2 regions of the Alcaligenes sp. SMD-FA genome follow, and region 2 is predicted to be linked to the other one. Evidence: riboswitches for the same ligand, from Rfam matches in the RefSeq annotation. Region 2 holds a riboswitch; the other holds the start of a gene.
The links. A riboswitch is a leader RNA that binds a small molecule or an ion and turns the genes downstream of it on or off. The one in region 2 is predicted to bind S-adenosylmethionine.
Positions count from the first base shown of each region.

Region 1 (9,051 bases), 2.0 Mb from region 2:
GGCGGTTGCCTTGCGCTCTCAAGGGCGTTTTTCAGTATGGGGTGGCGCAGGATTGCGTACCGTGCAGGATGAGGACGGGCAGGGCTATTTGCTGGACAAGGCCCGTCTGGAGCAGGTGCTGTTTGAGCGCGTGCAAAAAGAAATGAAGGTCAGTATTCGCCAGACTCGCGTCTTGAGTCTGGAGCATCAAGCGGAAGGAGTCATTGCCAGGCTGGCAGACGGTAGCAGCCTGGAGGCAACGGCCTTGATCGATTGCACCGGCCGTGCGGCCGTGTCCGCCGGTGCGGCAGCCGAGCGCCATCGTCTGGACAGACTGGTCGCTGCCTGGCATGTCTTTGACTTGCCCGAAGGAGCCGAGCCATTAGCCGCTTCTCTGGTGGAGGCGGTAGAGCTGGGCTGGTGGTATTTGTCCCCCATGCCAGGTCATCGCTTGATGGTGGCCTTGTTCTCGGACTCGGATCTTTTGCCTGATGGCTTGAGCCGTGATGGTGCGGTATGGGCCGGTTTGCTGGGCTGTGCTGATGCGGCACGGGTGCGTATGGAAAGCCTGGGTCTGGATAGCAAGATGGCCGACTACACGCCTAAAGTCAGCGCCGCTGCCAGCTGCACAGTGTCTTACTTCGTGGAAGGTCGTATCTTGCGAGCAGGCGATGCAGGCGCGGCCATGGACCCCTTGGCCGCCAACGGTTTGGCAACGGCCTTGTGGAGCGGATCACAAGCGGCGCAAGCTGCTGTGGCCCTGACACAAGGCAATTCGGAACCGGCTCGAGCTTACGAGAAAGACTATCTGCTGGGCTTGGTGCGCCATTTGAATTCGCAGCACGCTTTGTATGGGATGGAGCAACGCTACGCGGCACAGCCTTTCTGGCAACGTCGTCATCGCCCATTGGAATGATGGTGAAGAGGGTGGGATAGCTGAATAACTTGCGATAACACCGCCAGAGTAAAAAAGCCGAAGCAACATGGGCACTGTTTCGGCTTTTTTGTGCTTGGTTATTCTTCAGTGCAGCTGGAGTTTGTTCTGGGCGCTTTGAGTTGCATCCTGAAAGAAGTTCTACTGGTCGGCGGTTGTAGTGCCAGCAGAGAGCTTGGGCGCATCGAGATGATCCCCGCAGAATTTGCATGGCAACTATTCTCGCCCTCAAACACGATTTTCAAACCTTTTGTGTGCTGAATGTACAAAACAAAAAGCCGACCATCTTGCGATGATCGGTTTTTTTTTGAGGAATTTGTGGTGCTCAGCAGAGGACTCGGTCACACAGGCGCGTCCCCGGTCGGGCTTGCATGCCTGACCTTTCTCGTCCCCACGTCAGGTGCTCAAGCACCTGTCTTTCTGGGCTGGAATGAAAAAAGCCGACCATCTTGCGATGATCGGCTTTTCGGAATTTTGGTGCCCAGGAGAGGACTCGAACCTCCACACCCGAAGGCACATGGACCTGAACCATGCGCGTCTACCAATTCCGCCACCTGGGCTTTGATTAAGGCTGCTGCCCGTCTCAAGCATTAAATTATAGGATGAGATCCCAAAGTAAAGCAAGCGTTTTTCACTCGATAAATTCAATTTCAGTTTTTAGTTGATTAGCATTCTCATTATCATTATAGTGTGTCATGTGATATAGCATAAGAGTATGGACATGAAATTCAATACAGTGGATGTCGAGCGCATGCTGCTGGATATGGGCCAGGGCCGAAAGTACTCCGCTCGGGCCATGCAGCTCATGCTGATGGTTCTGCTCAAAGAGGGCAGTACTCACGGTTATCAGTTGATTCGCCGCTTTGCGCAGCTTAGCCAGAACAGCTATGTGCCCAGCGCGGGCGCGGTGTATCCCGCCCTTGCGTATTGCGCCACGCAAGGCTGGGTGCTGATCGAAGAAGAAGGTCGTCGCAAGATGTACAGCCTGACCAAGGAAGGTCAAGCGTATTTGCAAGAGCAAAAGGAAAAGTGCGATTACCTGATGCAGTCCCTGACCTATCGCGGGCGCAAGCTGGTGTGGATACGGCAGATGCTGGCCGAACACAATAGCGACGAGGATTTGAAGGCCGCGCAGGAGCAAACGGGCTGGTTGCCGGAATTTGTCCAGGTACGCCACAGCCTGAAGCAGGCCATGTTTGAACAATCGACCGCCAGTCTGGCGCGACAGGCGGAGGTGGTGGCCATTCTGGAAAAAGCCATCGCCGAAATACGGAACTTGCCCAAGGAGTCTGAAAAATGCAGTCCGAACAATTAACGCAGAAAGTGGCTCATACCCTGAAGTTGCGTTTGCTGACCGTGAAAAAGCGGCGCGAATTGGGTCCTGATATGGTGCGCATCACCCTGGAAGGCTCGGATCTGGAAGGTTTTTATACCCCCGGCTTTGATGATCACGTCAAGCTGATTTTCCCGGACCCGGCCACCAAAGAGTTGCGTCTGCCCCAAATGGGCGATCGTGGCATGGTCTTTGCTGCCGGACAGGAAAAGCCCCCCATCCGTGATTACACGCCTCGCCTGTTCCGTGAACAGGAACTTGAGATGGATATTGATTTTGTGGTCCATGGTGAAGGTCCTGCATGCCAATGGGCCATGCAAGCCAAAGAGGGTGACAAGCTGGGCGTGGCCGGTCCGCGCGGCTCCTTTCTGGTCAGCAAGGATCTGGATTGGCAAATCCTGATTGGCGACGAAACCGCTGTGCCTGCCATGGCGCGACGAGTGAATGAACTACCGTCCAACGTGAAGGTGCAGGTTTACGTGCTGGCACGTAATCTGCTGACCGTGGGTGCGATGGAAGCGCCGGACCATGTCACGGTGAACTGGATTCCTTCGCTGGCCGGTCTGAATGGCATTTTGGATGCCCTGCGTGCTGCGCCCGAGCTGAGCGGCATCGGCCATGTATGGGTCGCCGCAGAATATGCCATCGCTCAAAGCCTGCGCGAATACTGGGTGCAAGAACGCGGTCTGGACAAAGGTGCGATTCGGGCCAGTAGCTACTGGCGTCAAGGTGACCAGGGCGAGGATGCCCCACGTCTGGACTAAGCGGCTTTTTGCTGAGGGTAGGGCTGGGCGCGCAAGCGCCCGCCTACGTTCAGGACGGGCTGTAAATCCGTATCCAGCACGGCATTGGGATGAGCCAGACGGTGCTCGTCAATCAAACGGGCAATGGCATCCATGTTCAGCAGCAAGGTGCTGTCGATATCATGCTGGAAGCGAGCCCAATAGCCACCGCGACAACTGGAACCCAGCCAGCGCGGCTCGTAATCCCCGACCGTATCAGCATGCAGTTCACATACCACGGCCAGCCGGGAACATCCGGGGCGCAGGACAATGCGGTAGCTGTGCTGCTCTAAAGTCAGGTGATAGTAAAACGGTGCAGACGACATGAAATACTCCTGTTTAGCTCTTGGAAGGCGCTTCCGGGTGAGCAAGTTGGATTAAAAGACCCTTTGCCCGGCAGGGGCCAAGCATAAAAAAACCCGCTGGCAGCGGGTTCTTGTCTTGATGATCCCATTGATTGCCAGATGGCCATATCTTGAATCCACCTTGTGCGGGTACACAGGTTGGCATGGGTTGCCCCAACTCTTGATATAGCAATAAGCATAAAAGCGATTCTTATGAAGTGCAAGGGCCGCGTTTATTTCCGTCGGATATGAAAAAATACAGAAATAGTTTGCATCATTTAAAAATCGTGCTATAGTTACCTTCTGTCTTGCAGGGGTTGGTTGAAAAACAAATTCCGCAGTCAGAGCCCAGGTGGCGGAATTGGTAGACGCGCATGGTTCAGGTCCATGTGCCTTCGGGTGTGGAGGTTCGAGTCCTCTCCTGGGCACCAAAATTCCTAAAAAGCCGATCATCGCAAGATGGTCGGCTTTTTTCATTCCAGCCCAGAAAGTCAGGTGCTTGAGCACCTGACGTGAGGACGAGAAAGGTCGGGCATGCAAGCCCGACCGGGGTTGCGCCTGTGTGACCGAGTCCTCTCCTGGATATCACCAATTCCTCAAAAAAAGTCGATCATCACAAGATGGTCGGCTTTTTGTTGTGTGTGTTCAGAGTGATGATTGGCCTTTTCTATTGATTGCAGCCTGCGTCTGGCTAGTCTTGTGCTCTTGGCTTTCTCGCAGCTCCATGACCCAGCAGTTGCATGAGCTCCTGCCTGTAGTAGGGCAAAACACCTGTATGTCCTTGAGTCACAACATTGGGGTGGCTGTACTCTGCGGTTTTGTCCCGGTGATCGTCACGGGATTGCCCTTCTGGGCGAGTTCGCCTGTGGCGCCCCGCTATCCCCTGCTTATGGCGGCGTTACTCAGTATCGTGGCTTTGCTGTCAGTCAGCCGCAAGCTGGGCTTTTTTCTCTATGGTGGCTTCTTGTCTCTTGCTGTATTTATAAGATTTATTTAATATATATCTTTATGGGCGGTGGCGATTTCATCAACTGCCTCACCTCATGTTAAAGGGATAGAAAATGCAAGTTGGAATGCTGAAACTGGCGGGTCTGCGACATCCTGAATGTGCCGATAAAGTAGCCATTGCCTTGGCGGCTATCGATGGCGTGCAAGCGGCAGATGCCTCGTTCGAAAATGCAAAGGCATCGGTCCGTTTTGATGAAACCCAGGTCTCGCTGGAAGACCTCCATGCGGCCGTTGAGCAGGCAGGCTATCAAATCGCTAAACCTGTGCATGGTGAAGATGGTGCTTGTTGCGGTGGTTGTGGCGGTTAAACTCACTACATCCTGGAGCAGAAAACCGATTGTAGAAACACAGTCGGTTTTTTTATGGCTGTACGAAGCAGGGGCAGGCACGGGTGTGATGGTGTGGCGCCCTGAGAGTTTCAGCTTGGTCCCGCCAGTGCTTGTTTGCCTATGCATTCACAAGCTTGTAAAGAAAGCAGCCGATTATGTGGTGATGATTCGTTATGTGGAAATGGCTGTGTTCAAACAAGAAAGGAGTCGCATTGCTGCTCGTTTTCTGACGCAGTCAGGCTTTGTCGCACTGATACTGAAGGATATTGAATTGGTGAAGCAGCAAACTACAAAAGGCCGATCATTGAGAAATGATCGGCCTTTCGGAATTTTGGTGCCCAGGAGAGGACTCGGTCTCACAGGCGCGACCCCGGTCGGGCTTGCATGCCCGACCTTTCTCGTCCTCACGTCAGGTGCTCAAGCACCTGACTTTCTGGGCGAGAATGAAAAAAGCCGACCATCTTGCGATGATCGGCTTTTTAGGAATTTGTGGTGCCCAGGAGAGGACTCGAACCTCCACACCCGAAGGCACATGGACCTGAACCATGCGCGTCTACCAATTCCGCCACCTGGGCATATCGTTGTATGCTTATGGTTGTGCCAAAAGCTTTTTAACGACTTCGCTGCGTGAGCAGCAAAGAAAAAAGATTATAGGCATACTTTATTAATAATGGAAGTGTCCTTTTGAATAAAAAACATCAAGACAGTACTGAGGACCGTATTCAATCAACGGGCCGTTATGAGTTGCCGCCTGACTTTGACCCGGATACCCCGACGCGGGAAGTGATCTTGGCGGGGCTGCGCGAGGATGCAGACGGCCTGACCATGCAGGCTCTGGCGAAAAAGCTGGGCCTGGGTAAAGAAATTACGGTGGGTTTTGAGCGGCGTGTACGCGCAATGGAGCGCGATGGGCAACTGCTTATCTCCCCCGAAGGCAAAATTCGCAAAAACAGCCAAACTGGCTTTATCGCAGGCAAAGTGTTGGGCCATCGCGACGGTTTTGGTTTCTTGCAGCGCGACGATGGGCAGCCTGATCTGTTTTTGTCGCCACGAGAGATGGCCAAAGTGTTGCACGGCGACCACGTTATGGTGCGTATCGTCGGTGAATACCGTGGCAAACCAGATGCCTCGATTGTCGAAGTTACTGCGCGTCATACCAGTAAGCTGGTGGGCCGGTTCTTGCGCGAGCGTGGCACGTTTATCGTGGTGCCCGAAGATCAGCGTATCAAGCACGACATCCTGATCCCAAGTGGAGATCAGGGCGAGGCCGAGCCCGGTCAGGTCGTCACGGTAGAGATCACCCAGCAGCCCGAGCGCCATCGCCAGCCTTTGGGGCGTGTCATTGAAGTGCTGGGGGAAATTGATGATCCCGGCATGGAAATCGAAATAGCGGTGCGCAAGTTTGAAGTGCCGGTCGATTTCTCCGAGAAGGCTCTCAAGCAGGCAGCCCGTATTCCTGCCAAGGTAAAGCCATCGGAATATAAAGGTCGCGTTGATCTGCGCGATGTCCCTTTCATCACCATTGATGGTGAAGACGCACGGGACTTTGATGATGCGGTGTATTGCGAACGCGTTGATATTGGCACGGGCAAACGCTCGCGCTGGGCGTGGCGATTGCTGGTGGCGATTGCCGATGTCAGCCATTACGTACGCTCCGGCGATGCCTTGGATGAAGACGCTCTGGAGCGGGGTACCAGCGTGTATTTCCCGCGCCGTGTGATCCCCATGTTGCCAGAAAGCCTGTCCAACGGGATCTGTTCTCTGAACCCGTCGGTAGACCGTCTGGTCATGGTGTGCGATATGGTCGTCTTGGCTGATGGTCCCAAGTCCGGCACCGTATCGGCCTATCAGTTTTATGAAGCGGTCATTCACTCACATGCGCGCACCACGTATTCCGATATCTGGAGCGCCCTGCAGCAGCCTACAGGTCCGGCCGCCGCACAGATTCAGCATGTGCTTGAACCTGTGCAGAACCTGTACTCCTTGTACCGTTTGTTGGCCGAGCAGCGCACTGCACGAGGTGCCATTGATTTTGATACGGTTGAAACCAAAATCGTGTGTAACCCCTTGGGTCGCATCGAGCGTATTGAACCTCTGGTTCGTAACGATGCCCACAAGCTGATCGAAGAGTGCATGTTGGCAGCCAACACCTGCGCAGCCGATTTCATTGCTCGTAGCCGTCGCAATGGTTTGTACCGTGTGCATGAGGGCCCAACGCCACCCAAGCTGGAAGCCTTGCGCGAATATTTACGTAGCTTGGGTCTGACCCTGGAAGGGGGCGACGAACCGACTTCTGCCGATTACGCCAAAGTGGTGGCCGCCGCTCGTGGTCGTTCCGACTTCGCCATTATTCAGACCATGTGCTTGCGTTCCATGCAGCAGGCTATTTACAGCCCGGAGAAAACGGGTCACTTTGGTCTGGCTTATTCACAATACGCTCACTTCACTTCGCCCATTCGCCGTTACCCGGACTTGCTGGTACACCGCGTCATCAAGGGTATTTTGAAAGGCCAGCGCTACATTCCGGCGATTGCCGAAGAACCGGGCGATGCCGCCTTGCCAGCCAGCAAGCGTGATTTTGCACGCTGGGAAAAACTGGGTGCCTTGTTGTCGGCGCGCGAACGTCGTGCTGATGAGGCCTCTAAAGATGTGGAAGCCTGGCTCAAGTGCTGGTTTGTCAAAGAGCACGTGGGCGAGGAATACTCTGGCAAGATCAGTGGCGTAACCAGCTTTGGTTTGTTTGTAACGTTGGATACCTTGTATGTGGAGGGCCTGGTTCACGTCTCGGAGCTGGGCGCAGATTACTTCCAGTACAACGAAACCTCGAACGAGTTGCGTGGTGAGCGCACTGGTCTGCGCTATCGTCTGACCGATGCGGTACAAGTGCAGGTCGCCCGTGTTGATCTGGAGGCGCGCCGTATTGAGTTCCGTCTGGTTAAAGGCGTGGGCTACAAAGCGGTGAAGGCGGCGGCCGAAGGGTCTGATCCGTCCGAGCGGCCCATCAAGAAAGCGGCTTCAACCAAGCCGCTGGCCTTGAAGGGCACCACGGCCTCCCAGCGACGAGCTTCTCAAAAGCAGGCCGAGCGGGATGAAGAACGCAGTACGGAGAAGGCGGCCAAGTCCGCCAAATCCACGCGCAGCCCTAGAGGGCGACGCCGATAGGCGTACAATGCCAAGCCGGGCTTTTTGCCCGGCTTTCTTTATTTGCTCTTATTTCCCCCAAGGATTGTTATGCCTCAGCAGGTTTTGGCCGGTTTCCATGCCGTTATTGCCCGAGTTCGTTTCAGCGCCGCTTCGGTGCGCGAGGTCTATGTGGATCAGACCCGGCGCGACAAACGGATGCTGGCCTTTATCGAACAGGTAGAGCAGGCAGGCTTGAAAGTCATGGCCGTGCCGGTCGAGCGTCTGGATGGTCTGGCCAAAGGCACACGTCACCAGGGTGTGGTGGCATTGGCTCTGGAGCAAGAGCTGGCCGTTGATGTCAACGAATTGCTGGATGATCTGGAAGAGGCCGGTCAGGTTCCTTTTTTGCTGATTCTGGACGGGGTCACAGACCCTCATAACCTGGGTGCCTGCCTGCGTAGTGCCAACGCAGCCGGCGCGCATGCCGTGATTGCGCCTCGTGATCGTGCCGTGGGTCTGAACGCGACGGTCTCGCGCGTGGCTTGCGGTGCAGCCGAATCGACCCCTTACATTACGGTGACGAACTTGGCCCGTACCATGCGCATGCTGCGTGAGCGCGATGTCTGGCTAGTCGGTACCAGTGATCAAGCCACCCACACATTCCACCAGGTGGATGCCCGCCGCCCCATGGCCTGGGTGATGGGGGCCGAGGGCGAGGGCATGCGCCGTCTCACCCGTGAAACCTGCGACGAGCTGGTTTCCATTCCCATGATGGGCGCGGTAGAAAGCTTGAACGTCAGTGTCGCCAGTGCGGTTTGTCTGTACGAAACCTTGCGTCAACGTAGCCAGGCCTAATTTCTTTTAAGTCTTGTTACTTACTTAATTACTTATTTGTATAAAAAACGGCGGGCTTCATTCGCCGCTTCACCAGATAATAAGTAATTGGCCGTCAGCCGGGCAAAACCCAATCGGTGCTGACGGTGTGTACACGCATTATGGGCTTTGAAACGATCATGGAAGAAAACGGCTTTATTACCTCTACCTTGCACTCTGACCGTCGTTTGGGTACGCAGTATGGCGCTATTCATCAGCCATTGCACCCATCGACCGAGTTCGGTTTTCAGGATGCGCGTGAGCTGGCCGCAGTCTTTCAGGGCAAATCCGGCTTTACCTATTCTCGTCAGGGCACACCCACCACGGCGGCGCTGGAAGCCAAGAT
Region 1 is NZ_CP110108.1:2,401,562-2,410,612, reverse strand. Features, by position in the region: gene OKX01_RS11150 (NAD(P)/FAD-dependent oxidoreductase) at 1-895, shown strand, start outside; tRNA gene OKX01_RS11145 (tRNA-Leu) at 1,389-1,473, opposite strand; gene OKX01_RS11140 (PadR family transcriptional regulator) at 1,635-2,228, shown strand; gene OKX01_RS11135 (siderophore-interacting protein) at 2,210-3,010, shown strand; gene OKX01_RS11130 (hypothetical protein) at 3,007-3,354, opposite strand; SAM-I-IV-variant riboswitch at 3,472-3,565, opposite strand; tRNA gene OKX01_RS11125 (tRNA-Leu) at 3,719-3,803, shown strand; gene OKX01_RS11120 (hypothetical protein) at 4,097-4,369, shown strand; gene OKX01_RS11115 (heavy-metal-associated domain-containing protein) at 4,434-4,688, shown strand; tRNA gene OKX01_RS11110 (tRNA-Leu) at 5,200-5,284, opposite strand; gene rnr (ribonuclease R) at 5,394-7,871, shown strand; gene rlmB (23S rRNA (guanosine(2251)-2'-O)-methyltransferase RlmB) at 7,941-8,687, shown strand; gene OKX01_RS11095 (cystathionine gamma-synthase family protein) at 8,846-9,051, shown strand, end outside.
Region 1: it holds a riboswitch for S-adenosylmethionine, as region 2 does, so the genes downstream of both, OKX01_RS11130 (hypothetical protein) here and metX (homoserine O-succinyltransferase MetX) in region 2, are expected to answer to the same signal.

Region 2 (9,051 bases):
ACCCACCCAATCCATGTCGCGACGGCCTGCGGCCAGCGCCGCAGTCATGGCTTCGGCGGTGATGGCAATAATGTAGAGAACAAGTAAGAGCATGATATTTTTTAAGCATCAAGCTGTTGAAGAAGCCCCCGATAGCAACGCAGCATCAGCAAGCCAGGCACAGCAATAAAGACGGTACAAATAAAAAAGCCCGGCCAGCCCAGGGATTCGACCAGTACAGGTGTCAAAGGCCCAGCCAAATACGTACGCCCCACTGCCGACAAGGCCGACAGAAGTGCAAATTGAGTAGCGGAATAAGTCCGATTGCACAGGGCCATCAGCAAAGCGACAAAGGCTGCTGTGCCTAGACCACCGCACAGATTTTCCAGACCGACCACCATGCCCATCAGCCACATGGATGGCGCGGTTTCAATCGCAATCCACCAATAACCCAGGTTGGAGACAGCCTGCAACACACCAAAGATCATCAAGGCCCGGTACAGACCCAGACGAGCCATGATTGCCCCGCCCATCAAGGCCCCAACCACCGTCGCCGCCAGGCCAAACACCTTATTGATCGTGCCAACCTCGGACAGCGTAAAACCGGCCGCACGAATCAAAAAGGTGGTGGACAAGGCACCGGCAAAGGCATCGCCCAGCTTGTAGAGCACGATCAGCGCCAAAATACTCCAGGCGCCAGGGCGCGAGAAAAAATCTGCCAACGGTGCCACGACCGCCTCAGACAAGCTACGGGGCGGACGGCTCTGTTCCTGTGGTTCTGGTGAAATCAAGGTCACCAGCGCACACAGAGCCATGAAACCACCCATCAGAAAATAGGTATTGGACCAGCCCAACCAGCGATCCGCCAGAATCAAGGCCAGACCACCGGAGACGATCATGGCGATGCGGTAACCCATGACCTTGACCGCCGCCCCCGCCGCCCGCTCCTGCGCTTGCAGCACATCGGTGCAATAGGCATCGAAGGCAATGTCCTGCGTCGCTGACAAAAAGGCCACCCACACGGCCAGCAAGGCCAACGCAGTCAGGTTTACGGAAGGAGAAAACAAACCCATGGCCGCAATCGAGGCGGCCAGCAGCAATTGGGTCAACAATATCCAGCCACGCCTGCGCCCCATGAACGGTGGTGCATAGCGGTCAATCAGGGGGGCCCACAGAAACTTCAGCGTATAGGCCGAGCCAACCAGCGTCAGAAAACCGATCTCGGTCAGCGAAACATTTTCAACCGTCGCCCAGGCCTGCAAGGTGCCTGAAACCAGGGCCAGAGGCAGGCCGCTGGCAAACCCCAGAATCAGCAAAGGCAAGACTCGGGGACTGGTATAGACACGTGACACGTCAGGCCTTATTAGCGCTAAGCAGCAAGAAAATGGGGAGACTCGAAACGATACATGGCCAAAGTACTGCGCCAGCCCGGTAAAAAGCGCACCGTGTCGCGACCATTGAATGCGGCACGATCAAGAATGCGTACCCCCACCGCCTGGGCCAGATCTTGAAAGTCTTTCATGGTGCACAAATGGATGTTGGGCGTGTTGTACCACTGGTAAGGCATTTCGCCAGTGACCGGCATGCGTCCGCGCAAAATGCTCCAGCCATGCGGCCAATAACCGAAGTTAGGAAACGAGACGATACCATACCGCGCCACCCGCGCCATCTCGCGCAGGATGTGCTCGGTATGGTGCATGGACTGTAAGGTTTTGGACAGCACAACGGTGTCAAACTGCTGATCGCTAAATAGCGCCAGACCCTCTTCCAAGTCCTGCTGAATGACATTGACGCCACGACGCACCGAAGCAATCACGAACTGGTCGTTCAGCTCTACGCCTGTGCCAACGACCTGGCGCGTATCGCGCAGATGCGCCAGCAAAGTGCCATCGTTACAGCCCAGATCCAGCACACGCGAACCTGGCTCAATCCACTGCGCAATGCGCAGCAAATCCGGTCTTAACATGACATCATCCACCTGTGTTTGCGGCTTAGTCATTCTGCCAGCACCCCTGTCGTGCGCGTGCGCGCAGGCAAGCCCAAATTAGCGGCGATCTGGTCATAGTATCCCTGCACAACGGCATGATAACGAGGGTCTTCCAGCAAAAAAGCGTCGTGCCCGTGCGGGGCATCGATTTCAGCATACGTTACCTGGCGCTGATTGCGCAGCAGGGCCTGCACGATTTCACGCGAACGCTCGGGCGAGAAACGCCAGTCCGTGGTGAAGGACACCAGCAAGAACTTGGCCTGCACATTTTCCAGTGCCTTGACCAGGTCCCCCTGAGACTGGCGCGCAGGGTCAAAGTAATCCAGCGCACGAGTGATGATCAGGTAGGTATTGGCGTCAAAATAGCGCGAGAACTTCTCGCCTTGATAACGCAAATAGGATTCGACCTCGAATTCCACGCCGTAGTTGTAGTTGTATTCGCCACCTTGGGCTGGCGCACGCTGATTACGGCCAAATTTTTCGGCCATGGCCGTATCAGACAAATAGGTGATATGGCCCACCATGCGGGCAACGCCCAGACCTGCTTTAGGCACCACACCATGCTCGTAGTAATTCCCACCGTGAAACTGCGGGTCGGACAAAATGGCGCTGCGGGCCACTTCGTTAAAGGCAATGTTCTGGGCCGACAGGCGCGGGGTGCTGGCAATAACCACACAGTTCTCCACACGCTCGGGGCAACTGATGGCCCAGCTCAGGGCCTGCATGCCACCCAAGGAGCCCCCCATGACGGCAGCAAACTTGCGGATGCCAAAGTAATCGGCCAAGCGGGCCTGAGCACGAACCCAGTCTTCTACCGTCAGCACGGGAAACTCGGAGCCCCACGGTTTGCCAGTGGCAGGGTTGATACTGGACGGGCCGGTCGAGCCAAAGCAGGAGCCGATATTGTTGACGCCGATGACAAAGAAACGATCGGTATCCACTGCTTTGCCAGGGCCGACCATATTGTCCCACCAGCCTATGCTTTTAGGATCGTCGTCGTAATACCCGGCCACGTGGTGCGAGGCATTGAGGGCATGGCACACCAATACGGCATTGCTGCGTTCGTCGTTAAGGGTGCCATAGGTTTCGACTGCCAGCTCGTAGCTGGGCAGCACTTGCCCGCTGCGCAGATGCAGGGGTTCGTCAAAGGCGATGAGTTCGGCTTGTACGGGGCCCACGGAACCTTCGGGGATCAATCCGCAGGATGGGCTAAGGGCGCCAGTGTCGGCGCTAGGGACGGAATCAGTGGCCATCAGGACCTCTTTAGCTGGATTTATGGAGCGCCCGCAAGCGGATCAGGCAAATCGGCGCAAAACGTATAAGACAAAATTCTAGCATCGCTGCGGCGCGACGTCCAAATCGACCAAGCTGGATCGATTCAGGACCCTGGGCAATGAACGCAGCCAAGAAAAGTCAATGCTTTGATTTACATCATTATTTTCATTCTCATCTGTCTGCCAGCTAAGCTAAATTTGAGTACATTGGCCTGACGTTTACCACGAATGCATGAGGAATGGCTTTACCGTGACGCATTTAACTTCACGCGAACAGTCCTGCCTGAACTGGGCTGCCCATGGCAAGACCAGTTGGGAAATCAGCATCATCCTGGGCATTACTGAGCGCACGATCAACTTTCACTTTCAAAACGCCTACGCCAAGCTTGGGGTCTACAGCCGCCAAGCGGCCATTACCCTGGCCTTGCAGCGGCGTCTGATCAGCGGCGACCCAGCTAGCGAGCTAAGCCGTCAAAGAAAACCTTTGCCTGAGCCGCATCCGGAGCCTTACCGGAATCCGTCATAACAAAGCCCTGCACTATCCAGCCTGGCTCCATACGGATCATGGCCTCCAGCCGCAAGGCGACGCCCCCCACATCGCGCGTCATGAAAAACACCTGACCTGGTGGTGGCAGTTGTATCTGGCTTTTCTCGCTGACCTGCCCATCCGGTATGAATTTCCCGCGCAAAGAGTCATGCAGCGCCTCGTACAAGCGTTGGCGGGCGGTCTCGTCCTGTTGCAGCTCCGTGGGCAAAATCACATGACCCACGGTGTAGCTTTGTCCACCCGCCGTGGCGGTCGTCAGATAAAAATCCAGTTGATACTGCTCGAAATCCAGCAATCGGTGACTGGTGGTGGGCTTACCGGGCAACATGGCCGACAGGCCAGTGTGTTCAAGCTGAACCTTGCGCCAGTTAAACTCCGGACTGCAGGCGGCCAAAGTCAAGAAGGCCGCCAGTATCGCAATAATGCGCCTGATCATCATGGTGCTAATCCCGTATCCCGTTTCATGCTTTTCATCGGCTGGCTCAACAGCCGCCTTATACTCGCCCTGCCCGATACGCCTTTTGGCGCAACTTAACAAAGCAAGTGTGGTCGGACTACTATTTATAGACGGGGCCAGGCCCCTTTGAACAGTCCCGTATCTTGCACCCGATTTCGAAAGTGGGAAACACCACCATGAACACCAGCCACGAACGCCGCCTTGCCCTGCAACAGAATCCCGAGATTTTGCAGGGAATCTTGCGCGGCATCGAAAAAGAAGGACTGCGCGTCGATGCGCTGGGCCAATTGGCAGCGACCCCCCACCCTAAAGCCATTGGGTCGGCCCTGACCAACGGCCACATCACCACCGACTACGCCGAGGCCCTGCTGGAGCTGATTACTGAACCGCAAGCCCGAGTCGAGGACGTGCTGCAAGAGCTGACTGACATCCACACATTTGTGGCTGGCAAGCTGGATCAGGAAATGATCTGGAACCAGTCCATGCCTGCGCTGCTGCCTGCCGAAAAGGATATTGCCATTGCCTGGTACGGCACGTCCAACACGGGCATGCTCAAGCATGTGTACCGCCGTGGTCTTGCCGAGCGCTACGGCAAACCCATGCAATGTATCGCCGGGGTGCATTACAACTTCTCTCTGCCAGATGGGATCTGGCCCTTGCTCAATGTCTGTGGCGACAATTTGCAAGACCAGCGCTCCAACGGCTATTTGGCGCTGATCCGCAACTTCACGCGCTACTCCTGGCTGCTGATGTACCTGTTTGGTGCCTCGCCCGTACTGGATGCGAACTTCCTGCAAGGTCGCAACAACAATCTGGACAAGATCGACGACGACACACTGACCATGCCCTGGGCGACCAGCCTGCGCATGAGCGATCTGGGCTATCACAACAAGGAAGCCCAGGCCGAACTTCAGCTTTGCTACAACGACCTGGACACCTTTGTGATGCGCATGTATCACGCTGCCGTCACCCCTTGGCCGGATTACGAAAAGCTAAGCACCCACCGCAATGGCGAATGGATTCAGCTCAACACCCATATTCTGCAGATTGAAAACGAGTACTACTCCAGCATTCGCCCCAAGCGCACCACCCAGCGCAGCGAGCGTCCGGCCACCGCCCTGGCCCAGCGTGGTGTGGAATATATCGAAGTACGCTGCCTGGATATCGACCCGGAATCGCCCACCGGCATTTCCGAGCAAACCTGCCGCTTTCTGGATACGTTCCTGCTGTTCTGTACCGTACAAGACAGCCCCTTCTTCCCGGATGGCGGTTACTGTCAGGACAGCAAAAACAACTTTGCGACCGTCGTACGTGAAGGCCGTCGCCCCGGCCTGATGCTGACCAATCAACAAAAGGAAAGCGTCAGCCTGCAAGACTGGGGCCATGAGATTCTGGAATCCCTGCTGCCTTACGCGCAAATGCTGGACCAGGCTCTCAATACCCACGGTCACACAGAAGCTGTGCAGGCCCAAATCCGCAAGCTGGACAACCCGGAGCTGACTCCGTCTGCCCAGTTGCTACACCATTTGCGTGAAACCGGCTTAAGTTTTCACGACTACGCATTGCAACGCAGCCGCGAGCATCACGAAACCTTGCTGGCCCATCCTTTGTCAGCCGACAAGCAAGCCGCCTTCGAGCAACAGGCTAAAGAGTCTCTGCAAGCCCAGATTGATATCGAAGCGCAAGATCAAGAGTCTTTTGAGGACTACGTCCATCGCTACGAACGCAACCTGATTCCTCCTGCGGTGGAGAATAGTTAAACGACATCGTGATGCAATGCCGCCCGCAAGGGCGGTTTTTTTTTTTCGCCGAGCCGCCCCAAGGCAAAACCTCTCCCCGGGGGACAGCAAGCCGAAGTCGTCGCGAAGGTTTTTTTGTCGCCGGGCCGCCTCACGGCTCGGCGCCCCCAGCAAAAAGTCCTCCTAGGGCGGCAACAAGCCGAAGGCGTCGCGTGGGGGCTTTTCTTGACCGTCTTCTGCACACGAATGGGAGACCGGGTTCACATTGAGCCACACACCCGACAAGTTCTCTTTTCCCCTTCCCTCAAAAAGTTTTTCCCTCTATTTTGAAAAGTTATTGTTATGTTATAACATCCGAAAATTAATAAACCGGAAGATGAAATGCGTTTCCAACCCCGTCCCTTGCCACTTGCCCTGGCGCTGCTTTTGTGTGCCTCTGCCCAAGCCAATGAACTTGAAGAACCTGTCCCTGAGCTGGCCCCTATCCGAATCTCCGCCAGCCCCCTGGCCTTGCGACAAACCGAACTGGCCACCGCCAGCACGGTCCTGCAAGGCCCCAAACTGGATTTGCGTCGCAGCAGCACCTTGGGTGAATTGCTGGACGGTGAGGTCGGCATTCATGTAGACAGTTTCGGTAGCGGTGCCAGCCGCCCCGTCATTCGTGGTCAGACCGCGCCCCGCGTCAAAGTCCTGAGCGATGGCGCAGAGGTCATGGATGCGTCGGCCATCTCGCCCGATCACACCATCACGGTCGACACCTGGCAGGCAGACCGCATCGAGGTGCTACGTGGCCCATCAGCCCTGCTGTACGGCGGTGGTGCCATTGGCGGTGTCGTCAACGTATTGGATCGCAAAATCCCCACAGCCATCCCCGAAAAGGGGTTTGAAGGTTCGGTGCGCGCTCAGGGTTCCACCGCTGACCGTGGCAGGATCGGCGCAGTGGAAATGACAGCAGGCGAAGGCAATATCGCCTTGCACGTCGAAGGTGCCTCACACCGCAGCCGCGACTATCGTGTCCCCAACTGGACCGACAGCCGTGTCAAGGACTCGGACTCCAGCACAGATACTGGCAGCATCGGTCTGTCCTTTATTGGCGATCGTGGCTACATAGGCGCGGCGTACTCTTACCGCGAGGGCAGCTACGGCCTGCCCGGTCACAGCCATGAATATGAGGACTGCCACCCACACGGTGCCACCCTGCATTGTGGCGGCCATGGTCACGATCACGATCACGGACACGATCACGGACACGATCATGACCATGATCATTCAGCCACGGCTCACCTGCGCACCGAGCGTTTCGATATACGCGGCGAACTGCGTGATCCTTTACCCGGCTTCAAGCGTGCTCGCCTGCGCGCCGGGGCCACCGACTACCAGCACGTCGAAAAAGATGGGGATATAGCGGGCACCCGCTTTACCAATCGCGGCTACGACACCCGCCTGGAGCTGGAACACAATCCTTGGGGGCCCTTTGAAGGCGTTATCGGCCTGCAAACCAGCCAGTCTGATTTTGCTTCCCGCGACGGCACGGAAAACTTCATCCCGCCCACCCGGACTCGCAGCCAGGGCTTGTTCCTGCTCGAAAGCGTGAACTGGGACGACTGGCGTCTGGAACTGGGCGCTCGTCAGGAATGGCAAACCGTCACACCCGACTCGCAAACCCTGGAGCGCCGCAAAGGCACGGCCACCTCCTTCTCCTTGGGCACCGTCTGGGACTTTGCGCCTGAATACGCTGCCAGCCTGTCCATCTCCCGCTCGCAGCGTCTGCCCACGGCTCAGGAACTGTTCGCCAAAGGCGTACACTTTGCCACGCTCAGCTATGAGCGCGGTGATCCTAACCTGGATCGTGAGACCAGCCATACTGTCGATCTGGGCCTGCAAAAACACCTGGGTGATCTGCGCTTTGATTTGCGTACCTTCTACACCCGCAGCTCGAACTATATTTATGGCCGCAGCCTGGACCATCACGAAGACTTCCAGCTGATTCAATACAGCCAGGACAAAGCTCAATTCTGGGGCCTGGAAGCCGAGGCCTCCTACCCGGTCACTTCCTGGGCCTCGCTGAGCGTCTATGGCGATCTGGTGCGCGGTAAACTGCAAGATCCCGGCCGCAACCTGCCCCGCATGCCTGCCGCCCGCCTGGGTATTCGCACGGATGTGAACTGGCAGAACTGGTCCGGTTTTGTGGGTTACACCCATACCTTCGCCCAAAATCGCGTGGCTGAACATGAAGAAGGATCGCCCTCCTTCGGTTTGCTCAGCATGGGTTTAAGCTACCGCCTGCATATGGACCAAAACACCTACACCCTGTATCTGAGAGGAAATAACTTGCTGAACAAGTTGGCCTACCGCCATACCTCCTTTATTGCCCGTCAGGCCCCCTTGATGGGACGCAACATCCTGGCCGGGATACAGGTGGAATTTTGAGCAAGACTGCCCTACACACCGGTAGCCGTCTCTACCAGATCGTGGCCGACATGCAGGGCGAGCGCCCCTGGGGCAACGTTCTGGATGCCGGCACCGGCAAGGGCTCGTTGCGCTGGCTGCTGACACTGGACACCGAACGCTGGACGGCCATTACGGCCTCACCAGGCATGGCCGAGCAAGTAACACAAGAGCTGGGGGATCAGAAACGTCCCGAGGACCGCCTTCTGGTGGGCAACTGGAGCGACCCGGAGTTTCTGCAAGGCGAACGCTTTGACACGGTTCTGGCGGATTATCTGCTCGGTGCCATAGACGGCTTTGCCCCCTACACCCAGGACCAGTTGTTCAGCCGCCTGCGACCGCTTACCAGCCAGCGTCTCTATATTATTGGTCTGGAACCTTACGTGCCTTATAGCAGCACGGACCCGGCGGGCAAATTGATTGTGGAAATAGGCCGTTTACGCGATGCCTGCCTGCTGCTGGCCGGCGAGCGCCCGTATCGCGAATACCCGATGGACTGGGTACTGCGTCATTTGCGGCAATCCGGCTACCGTTGTGTGGATGCACAACGCTTTGGCATTCGTTACGGCGACAGCTTTATCCACGGTCAACTGGATATGTGTGACGGGCGCCTGCGCCGT
Region 2 is NZ_CP110108.1:392,968-402,018, reverse strand. Features, by position in the region: gene OKX01_RS01765 (trimeric intracellular cation channel family protein) at 1-93, opposite strand, end outside; gene OKX01_RS01760 (muropeptide transporter) at 102-1,331, opposite strand; gene metW (methionine biosynthesis protein MetW) at 1,349-1,978, opposite strand; gene metX (homoserine O-succinyltransferase MetX) at 1,975-3,219, opposite strand; SAM riboswitch at 3,209-3,287, opposite strand; gene OKX01_RS01745 (response regulator transcription factor) at 3,491-3,766, shown strand; gene OKX01_RS01740 (hypothetical protein) at 3,696-4,226, opposite strand; gene gshA (glutamate--cysteine ligase) at 4,421-6,004, shown strand; gene OKX01_RS01730 (TonB-dependent receptor) at 6,365-8,413, shown strand; gene OKX01_RS01725 (class I SAM-dependent methyltransferase) at 8,410-9,051, shown strand, end outside.